Regions from separate parts of the Nocardioides sp. HB32 genome, predicted to be linked through region 2. Evidence: riboswitches for the same ligand, from Rfam matches in the RefSeq annotation. Region 2 holds a riboswitch; the other holds the start of a gene.
What was found. Region 2 has a riboswitch for cyclic di-AMP ahead of ACVW2K_RS18550 (NlpC/P60 family protein). Riboswitches for the same ligand answer to the same signal wherever they lie in the genome.
Positions count from the first base shown of each region.

Region 1: linked by a shared signal. The riboswitch ahead of ACVW2K_RS02660 (transglycosylase family protein) and the one ahead of ACVW2K_RS18550 (NlpC/P60 family protein) in region 2 are both predicted to bind cyclic di-AMP.

Region 1 is NZ_JBSSBS010000001.1:503,174-508,004, reverse strand. It holds gene ACVW2K_RS02670 (ATP-binding protein) at 1-1,124, shown strand, start outside; gene ACVW2K_RS02665 (DUF3068 domain-containing protein) at 1,398-2,318, shown strand; cyclic di-AMP (ydaO/yuaA leader) riboswitch at 2,466-2,620, shown strand; gene ACVW2K_RS02660 (transglycosylase family protein) at 2,623-2,961, shown strand; gene ACVW2K_RS02655 (phosphoenolpyruvate carboxykinase (GTP)) at 3,154-4,831, shown strand, end outside.
Region 2 is NZ_JBSSBS010000001.1:3,693,139-3,697,969, reverse strand. It holds gene ACVW2K_RS18570 (DEDD exonuclease domain-containing protein) at 1-126, opposite strand, end outside; gene ACVW2K_RS18565 (hypothetical protein) at 224-460, shown strand; gene ACVW2K_RS18560 (NYN domain-containing protein) at 457-1,692, shown strand; gene ACVW2K_RS18555 (hypothetical protein) at 1,758-1,961, shown strand; cyclic di-AMP (ydaO/yuaA leader) riboswitch at 2,128-2,299, shown strand; gene ACVW2K_RS18550 (NlpC/P60 family protein) at 2,381-3,295, shown strand; gene ACVW2K_RS18545 (hypothetical protein) at 3,309-4,547, shown strand; gene ACVW2K_RS18540 (M48 family metallopeptidase) at 4,544-4,831, shown strand, end outside.

The DNA of each region.
Region 1 (4,831 bases), 3.2 Mb from region 2:
GACGAGCCATGAACATCTTCGCCTCGCCCGACCTCTCGGTCGAGGACAGCCTGCGGTGGGGCTGGATGATGGGCAACCCGCCGTCCCTGCTCTGGGACGAGGAGGCCCTGCAGCGGATCCTGCAGCGCCAGGTCGATCTCATGCGGGCCGCCGGTGCGCTGGCCCGGCTCCCTCTCCTGGTGTCGACCATGGCCATCGTGGCTGCCTGGCGAGGTGACTTCGCCGGTGCCGCCGCGGCCAAGGCGGAGGTGGACGCGGTGGTCGAGGCGACCGGGACCCGGATCGCGCCGTACGGCGCCATGCTGGTCGAAGCTCTCCGCGGTCGCACGGAGGAGGCGACGGCGCTCATCGACACCGTCAACGAGCACGGGAGCGCGGTCGGCCATGGCTTTGAGCTGCAGTTCACCCGATGGACAAGGGCTGTCCTCCTCAACGGCGTGGGCAGCTACGAACTGGCGTTCGTCGCCGCGGAGGAGGCAAGCGCGGAGCAGCCGGAGTTGTTCCTCTCCGCCTGGGCGCTCCCGGAGCTGGTGGAGGCGGGAGTGCGATCGGGCCACGACGACGCCGCGAGACAGGCGCTCGCCCGGCTGACCGACGCCGCAACCGCGGCGGAGACGGCTTGGGCGTGGGGGGTCGAAGCGCGGTCCCGGGCCCTGCTCAGCGAGGGTGACGAGGCGGAGAGCTGCTACCGGACGGCGGTCGAGCAGCTGGCGCGGACCCAGCTGCGGCCCGAGCTGGCCCGCGCCCATCTCCTCTACGGCGAGTGGCTGCGTCGGGAGGGCCGGCGGTCGGACGCTCGCGATGCGGTCCGGTCCGCGTACACCATGTTCGACACGATCGGGATGGTGGCGTTCGCCGAGCGTGCCAGGCGCGAGCTGCTGGCCACGGGGGAGAGGGTGCGCCGTCGTACGGAGGAGTCCAGGACCGACCTCACCGCCCAGGAGCAGCAGATCGCCACGCTGGCCGCCGAAGGGCTCACGAACCAGGAGATCGGTGAGCGGCTGTACCTCAGCACGCGCACGATCGAGTGGCACCTGGGAAAGATCTTCACCAAGCTCGGGATCAGGTCGCGCCGCGCCCTGCGTGGGGTCGCGGCGAGTCTGGCGCCACCGGCGCAGGCGTAGCTGCTGGGCCTGCCGGCTTCCGCCGGAGGGGCGCGGAAGCTGCGCACCGGCGACAGGTCACGGTGCGGCCCGAGGGCCGGCTGCGGTCCGCCGACGTGGAGGTGGCCACGAGCGAGCCCGACGGTGACGACCTGCGCCCGGCGCGGCTCGGCGGCGCGCGGGCGATCCTGTTCAGGCGGCTCGGACGCCGGCCCGATGTGCCGGCGCGGGTCCGGCTGTGGTGGACTTGCCCGCTCTCGGACCGCCCCCGTCCGGATACACGGAAGAAGAAGCATGCGCAAGATCGTCGCCCTGGTCCTGGTCGGGCTCGGAGTGTTCCTCGTGGTCGCCGGCATCGTGGCCCGGGCGTGGGCGCCCGGCCAGATCGAGCGGACCCCGCTGGACACCGACAACACGACGTACCTCTCCGGTACCGCGGAGGTGCCGAACGCCGACCTCCAGCTCGAGAAGACCCCGGTCCTGGCGTGGAGCACGAACAAGGCCGACGCCGACGCCTCCGACGAGGACGTCGTCGCGTTCGCGACCTCGCTCTGCCTGGTCCGGGACGCCGACGGCATCGACGGCTGCGTGGACGGCGACGACCCGCGGCTGATCTCCGCCGAGACCGACGTGTTCGCGGCGGACCGGCACACCGGCCTCACGGTCGACGACCCGGAGTACCTGCCGGCGGACGCGCTGCACGAGGAGGGCCTGCAGAACAAGTGGCCGTTCGGTGCCGAGAAGAAGACCTACCCGGTCTGGGACGGCGTGGTCGGCGCCGCCGTCGACGCGACGTACGAGGGCACCGAGGAGATCGACGGCCTCGAGACCTACGTCTACCGTGCGGTCGCGAACGCCGACGGCGTGGACGTCGTCGCGGACCTCCCGGGCAGCTACGCCAGCTCGACCGAGTACTACATCGAGCCGCGCACCGGCGCGATCATCAACCAGGTCATCCACCAGCAGCGCGTCGCCGACGGCGTGGGCACGGTCCTGGACCTGGACCTCGCGTTCACCGCCGGCCAGGTGCAGACCAACGTCGACGACGCCCGCGACAACCTCTCGCTGCTGACCCTGATCGAGACCACCGTCCCGGTCGTCGGTCTCGCTGTCGGCATCCCGCTGGTGCTGGTCGGACTGGGCCTGCTGCTCCTCGGCCGCAGGCGGATCGAGCAGCTCGACCCCGAGCGCGCCCAGGAGCTGAGCGGCGTCTGAGCCGACCGCCTGCTGGCGTGCAGGTGCGGTGAGTCACACCGGCGCGGAGTTGGTCCGCGGCCGGCCGCCTGCCTACCGTCGAGGAGCCCTGCCACCGCGGGGTGACCCTCCGAGCGCGCCGAGTCCTGTCCGGCCGGAGGGTGGTCATCGATGAACACGCTCGGACAGGAGCGGGGGACCCACAGGTTCCACGGGCCGCACCGCGGCCCTCGGGGTGAAGCCACGTGCCGGACGACGGCCGTGACCGGGCAACTCCAGCCCGAACCCGACAGCTCACCTCGCAGGCGCACGGAGGAGCTGTTCCATGCGCATGCGCACCCTCGTGTCGGCCCTTGCCCTCACGGCCACGACCCTCGTCCCCGTCCTTGCCCTCGACGCCCCCGCCCACGCCGCGAGCGGCAGGACCTGGGACCGGCTCGCCCGCTGCGAGTCGGGCGGCAACTGGCACATCAACACCCACAACGGTTACTACGGCGGCCTGCAGATCAGCATCGGCACCTGGCGCGGGTACGGCGGCGGCAAGCTCGCCTCGCTGCCCAGCCGGGCCAGCCGGGCCGAGCAGATCCGGGTCGCCGAGCGGATCAAGCACCACCAGGGGTGGGGCGCCTGGCCCACCTGCTCGCACCGCATCGGCCTGCGCTGAGCCCGGACCGTGGTGGCTCGACCGGGTGACGCTCGTCATGGACCCGGGCCGGCGGCGTGACCCGCACCGTGGGAGCGCCGTTGCAGACGGTGTCAGCGATCGGGACTTCCGTCCCTACCCCGGAGGCGCACCGGTGCGCGATGTTGGGTACGGTGCGAGCACCGGGCGAGCGGACCGAAGGGTGTGCAGTTCATGGTCGACGTGGAGACTGTCCTCGACGAGGCGGGCTTGAAGAATCCGAGGGTGCGCGAGTACGTCGCGCACTGGGCCGAGATCACCGGCGCGGAGCGGGTCGAGGTCGTCAGCGCTGACGACGACGCCCGTCTCGTGCAGGAGGCGCTGGACGTCGGCGAGCTGCAGCCGGCCGGCGAGGGCCTGTACTACTCGCGCAGCTACTTCAAGGACACCGCGCGCTCCGAGGAGCGCACGATCGTCGCGACGAGCAACCCCGCGGACAAGGGCGTCTACAACAACTGGCGGCCCTCCTCGGAGATGAAGCCGATGCTGATCGAGCGGATGCGCGGCGCATCCCGGGGCAAGACGATGTACGTCGTGCCCTACCTGATGGCACCGCCCGGCTCGCCGCTCGAGGCGTACGCCGCCGGCGTCGAGCTCACCGACACGCGGACCGTCGCGCTGCACATGATCCGGATGGCGCGTGTGGGCGCGGAGTACGTCGACAGCCTGGCCGACCCCGACAGCTTCGTGCGCGCGGTGCACGTCACCGGCGACCTGGAGAACCTCGGCCAGGGCACGCCCGACGACCAGCGCTACTTCGTGACGGTCGCCGACGAGCGGACGATCCTGCACTACGGCTCGTCGTACGGCGGCAACGCGCTGCTCGGCAAGATCGCGCACGGCCTGCGGCAGGCCTGCTACGACGGCTGGGCGTCGCGGGAGTTCCTCGCGGAGCAGTTCATGCTGCTCGGCATCGTGGACAACGAGACCGGCAAGAAGTACCACGTCTGCGGGGGGTTCCCGAGCGCCTCGGGCAAGACCAACCTCGCGATGACGCTGGCGCCGGACGCGCTCGGTGACCGCTACACCGTCGAGTTCTACGGCGACGACATCACCTGGCTGTGGGTCAACCCCGAGGACGGCCGGCTCTACGGGATGAACCCGGAGAACGGCGTCTTCGGTGTCGCCAAGGACACCAACGAGAGGACGAACCCGACCGCGCTCGACTCGATCCGGCCGGGCTCCGGCGCGATCTTCACCAACGTCGCGTACAACGCCGACACCCACGAGGTCTGGTGGGAGGGCAAGACCAAGCAGCCGCCGTCCGAGGTCGCCGGCTGGCGCGACTGGAAGGGCCAGCTGATCTCCGAGCGCGAGCCCGGCGACGACTCCCCCTGGGCGCACCCGAACAGCCGCTTCACCACGACGCTCGCGAACGTCCCCAACGTCGCCCGCGACTTCGAGGACCCCGCGGGCGTGCCGATCGACGCGATCATCTTCGGCGGCCGCACCAGCGACCGCGAGCCGCTCGTCCGCGCGATCCACGACCTGGCCGAGGGCGTGTACGACGGCCTCACGCTCGGCGCCGAGGCGACGTTCGCAGCGGAGGGCGTGGACGGCCAGCTGCGCTACGACCCGATGTCGATGCGCCCGTTCATGGCGTACGGCGAGGGCGACTACGCGGCGCACTGGCTGCGGATCCTCGGGCAGGTGTCCGACCTGCCGATCTTCGCGCACGTCAACTGGTTCCAGCGCGATCCCGACGACGGCCACTTCCGCTGGCCCGGCTACCGCGAGAACCTGCGCGCGCTGCTCTGGCTCGTCCAGCTCAAGGCCGGCGAGGTCACCGGTCGCCAGACGCCGGTCGGCGTGCTGCCGACGCCGGAGGAACTGCGCCTCGACGGCATGGAGA
Region 2 (4,831 bases):
GGCCGACCCGCCGGTCGTCTCGAGGTCGACGACGCAGAACGTGATGTCCCGCAGCGGACGCCCCAGCTCGTCGAAACTCCGTTGCGACTCCCACCGGGAGGTCGCACGCTGGACGCCGCTGCTCATGGCTTCGACGCTAGATCCGGCCACCGACATTCGCGGGGACGACGCGCGGACCCGGGCATTGACTACGCTCGGGGCCACCACGAGAGAGGAGCCGGCGATGAGCCCCGCGATCCCTGACGACCAGCGCTGGCGCTGCGCCGGCTGCGGCAACCTCACCCGGTTCGACGTGACGCGGACCCAGCGGACCACGGAGTTCTGGCACTTCGACCTCGCGGGGGAGCACCGGGTCGAGGAGACCGACGTGCACGGCGAGTCGGTCGACCAGGTCACCTGCCGCTGGTGCGGGCGCTCCGACGCGATCGAGCTCGTGCCCCGCCACCAGCCCGCGCCATGACCGACCGACGCGGTCCCGCCCTGGCCGAGCTGCCCGAGCCGGTCCGCGCCCGGATCGTCGCGCTGACGGCCGACGTGCTCCCCGACGTACCCAAGCTCCCGCCGGCGGTACGCCGGGTGGCCGGCTTCGCCCCCGCGCGCCGGGCCCGGCTGGGGGCGACCGCGATCGCCGACGCGCTCGGGGACGACGAGCTGCGCGAGCGGGTGGGCACCCAGGTCGCCGCGCGACCGGCGCCGGACCCGGCCGATCCCGCGGCCGACGCGGCGCTGCGCTGGCTGACCCGGCCCGAGCACTGGGAGGACGGCTTCGAGGACGCGCTGCGCCGTGTCGCCGAGCGGCCGGCCCCGGCCGGTGACCGGACCGAGCGGGAGCTGGAGCGGCTGCGGAGCCGGCTGGCCGAGGCGGAGCAGTCGGCCCGCGAGCTGCGTGCTGCGCACAAGGCGCAGCTCGACGAGGTCAAGGCCGACAACACCGCGCTGCGCCGCAGGCTCGGCGAGAGCCGGGTCACCGAGAAGGAGGCGCGGGCGTCGGCCGAGGAGGCCGCCGCCGCCGGACGGGCCGCGGGGGAGCGCGCCACGGCGCTGGAGCGGGAGAACAAGCGGCTGCGCGCGCAGGTCGAGCGGCTCGAGGAGGGCGCCCGGGAGGGACGCCGCGACGCGCGGGCCGAGCGCGACGAGGTGACGCTGCGCGCCCGGATCCTGCTGGAGACCGTGATCGACGCGGCGACCGGGCTGCGCCGCGAGCTCGCGCTGCCGCAGGTGAGCGGCGCGCCCTCGGACCGGGTCGAGGCCGACGTGGCCGAGGCGGGCCAGCGGGTGCCGAGCCAGGCGTCGCTCGAGCAGTACCTCGCGATGCCGCGCGCCCGCCTGGTCGTCGACGGCTACAACGTGAGCAAGGCCGCGTGGCCCAGCTCGTCGCTGGAGGCCCAGCGGGTCCGCCTGATGGGCTCGCTCGCCCCCCTGGTGGCTCGCACCGGTGCCGAGACCACCGTCGTGTTCGACGCCGCCGAGACCGACCACCGACCGCCGGTGAACGCGCCGCGCGGCGTCCGGGTGCTGTTCAGTCCGCGCGGCGTGATCGCCGACGACGTGATCCGCGACCTGGTCGCGGCCGAGCCCGAGGGCCGGGTGGTCGTGGTGGTCACCGCTGACCAGGCGGTCGCCCGCGACGTGGCCCGCGACGGCGCCCGCGTCGTACCGCCCGACGCGCTCCTGGACCTGGTCACGCGGTAGCGGCGACACGCCGGTGCCCCGGGCGGCCGGTCCCACTGTCGGTGGTGCCTGCGACCGTTCCCGGCATGACGAGAATCGACTGCGACTCCTGCACGGTGCGGGGTCTCCACTGCCACGACTGCGTGGTGACCGTCCTGCTCGGGCCGCCACCCGAGCTCAGTCTCGACGACGACGGCGCCCGCGCGCTCGACGTCCTGGCCGCGGGCGGGCTGGTGCCACCGCTGCGCCTGGTCCAGCCGGTCGACACGCCACACGTGGAGTCCGCATGAGCCGGCCGCCCCTGTGACTGCTGTGACTGGTGTGACCTGTGTGACACCTCATGCCCATCTCGCGGCGAAACACGCCCACCTTTTACGTTGAAAGTTTGGTCGTCCTGCGAGACCCCCGTTAACGTGTGGCACTCAGGTGGCCGGACCGTGGATCACTCGGATCCTCGCGGCCACCGCGCTGAGTCTCGGACCGGTTCGCCGGCCCGGGAGCCGGGGAACCAACCGGTGGCCGTGCTCGGACGACCACCACTGGGGTGAATCCTCCGCGATGCGGAGGTAGGGCAAATGTCGTGCCCGAATCCGTCAGCTCACCCGGTAGGCGTACGACGTAACAAGGAGAGCGCCGGCTCGTGCTGAACGCCCGGAAGCGACTGATCACCCTGGTGTCCGGAAGTGCCCTCGTCGCAGTGGTGGGTTTCATGCCCTCCACGCCGGCGAGCGCGGAGCCGGACATCGGCGACGTCCAGGCCCGGGTGGACCGGCTCTACCACGAGGCCGAGCAGGCCTCCGAGCGCTACAACGAGGCGAAGCTCGAGCTGACCTCGCTCAAGCGCGACCTCGGCCTCCTCAAGGCCGACCAGGGTCGCCAGGGCAACCGGCTGGAGAAGGTCCGCCGGCAGGTCCAGGACTCCGTCATCCGGCAGTACGAGGGCCAGAGCCTCTCCGCCATGGGCCAGGTCGTCCTCTCCGACGACCCGCAGAAGTTCCTCGCGCAGCTGAGCACCATGTCGTCGTACAACGACATGCAGGACCAGCTCTTCGACGACTACGCCACCGAGCTCAAGTCGCTCGACATCCGCAGCGACGCGACCGCCAAGCGGGCCGCGCAGGTGGCGGAGCTCCAGAAGGACCTCGGCGCCGAGAAGGCGACCGCCGACAAGAAGCTCGCCGAGGCCAAGACCCTCCTCGGGCAGCTGCAGGCCGAGCAGCGCCAGGAGATCCTCTCCCGCGGCACGGTCCGCACGCCCTCCGACATCCCTGTCTCGGGGCGGGCCTCGGCCGCCGTGGCGTACGCGATGGCTCAGGTCGGCAAGGCCTACGTCTACGGCGCCGCCGGCCCGAACGCGTTCGACTGCTCCGGCCTCACGATGATGGCCTGGGCCCAGGCCGGTGTGGCCCTGCCGCACTCGTCGAGCGCGCAGTACTCCTCCGGGCCGCACATCGCCGAGAGCGACCTCCAGCCGGGCGACCTGGTCTTCTACTACAGCCCGATCAGCCACGTCGGCATGTACATCGGCAACGGCCTGATCGTGAACGCCGAGAACCCCGGCTCCGGCATCCGGGTCACCGGCCTGCACGCCATGCCGTACGTCGGAGCGGTCCGCCCCGGCTGAGATACTCCTTCGCGTGAAGACCGGTCGTCCCCTCTGGTGGGTGGCCGGTCTTTCGCTGTGCCTGCTCGTCGCCGTCGGCGTCGTCTCCTGGGTGGTCGTCGTCGACGACGGTCCGTACGTCGTCCCGACGCAGCCGGCCGCCACCCGGTCGAGCCCGTCGCCGGCACTCGCGAGCGAGGTGCTGCGCGCCTTCGAGCGCGCCGTCCGCACCGGTGACGAGGACGCCGCTCGCGCGCTCGCGCCGACGGGCGACGACGCGGCCGCCGACCGCCTGGCCGGCATCGTCGCCAACGCCCGCGCCGCGCGGGTGGAGGACTTCACGCTGCGCTACGTCGACGCCGAGGGTGCGTACGCCGACGGTGGGTGGCACGCCGCCGCGGACGCGACCTGGCGGTTCGCCGGGTTCGACCGGGCGCCGGCGCACGCGGAGGTGCTGGTGGCTCTCCAGGACGACGGCGACCGGGTCGCGCTGACCGGGTTCGGCGGCGGCGACCGGGTGTCGCCGTTGTGGCTGTCGGGTCCGCTCCAGGTACGGCGTACGCCGGGGACGCTGGTGCTGGTCGACGGGACGCCGGCCGAGGCGCGGCAGTACGCGCTGCGGGCGGCCACCGCCGTGCCCGTCGTACGACGCGTGCTCCCGGACTGGCGGCGCGGGCTGGTGGTCGAGGTGCCGGCGTCCGAGAAGGCGCTGGACGGGGTCCTGGATGCCGACCCGGGCAGCTACGACCAGATCGCCGCGGTCACGACGTCCGACGACGGGCAGCTCACCGCGGACGCACCGGTGCACGTCTTCGTGAACCCCGACGTCTTCGGCGGCCTGAAGCCGACCGGTGCGCAGGTGGTGATGAGCCACGAGGCGACGCACGTCGCGACGGGTGCGTTCACCAGCCCGATGCCCCTGTGGATCCTGGAGGGCTTCGCCGACTACGTCGCGCTCCGTGACGTCGACCTGCCGGTGCCGCGGTCCGCGTCGCAGATCATCGCCGAGGTGCGCAAGGACGGCGCGCCGCGATCGCTCCCGTCCGAGGACGATTTCGGCACCCGCACGCCGGACCTCGGTGCGACGTACGAGAGCGCCTGGCTCGCCAACCGGCTGCTCGCCCGGGACGGCGGGGAGCCCGCACTGGTGCGGTTCTACCGGGAGGTGGACGGTGGTGCCCCGGTCGGCCGCGCGATGCGGTCGACGTTCGGCTTCGGCGTGCCGGCCTTCACGGAGCAGTGGCGGACGCTCCTGCAACACTTGGCCGGGTGAGCAGCGCAGACCGCCGCGTGGCGTGGGTCGTGACCGCGGTCGGGGGCATCGCGTTCGTGGTGATCGCAGCGGTGCTCGTGCCGTGGCACCCGGTCCCGGGCGGGACGCCGCCGCCGGTGGCGGCGAGCTCGGTCCTGACATCGGAGCAGGTCCGGCGCGCCGAGGACTTCTCCGCGCTGGCCCGCACCTGGGGGTGGTCCTCGCTCGCGGTCTCGCTCGTCGTGGCGTGCGTGCTCGGCTTCAGCAGCTGGGGCCGCCGGATCGTGGCGAGGCTGCCCGGCTGG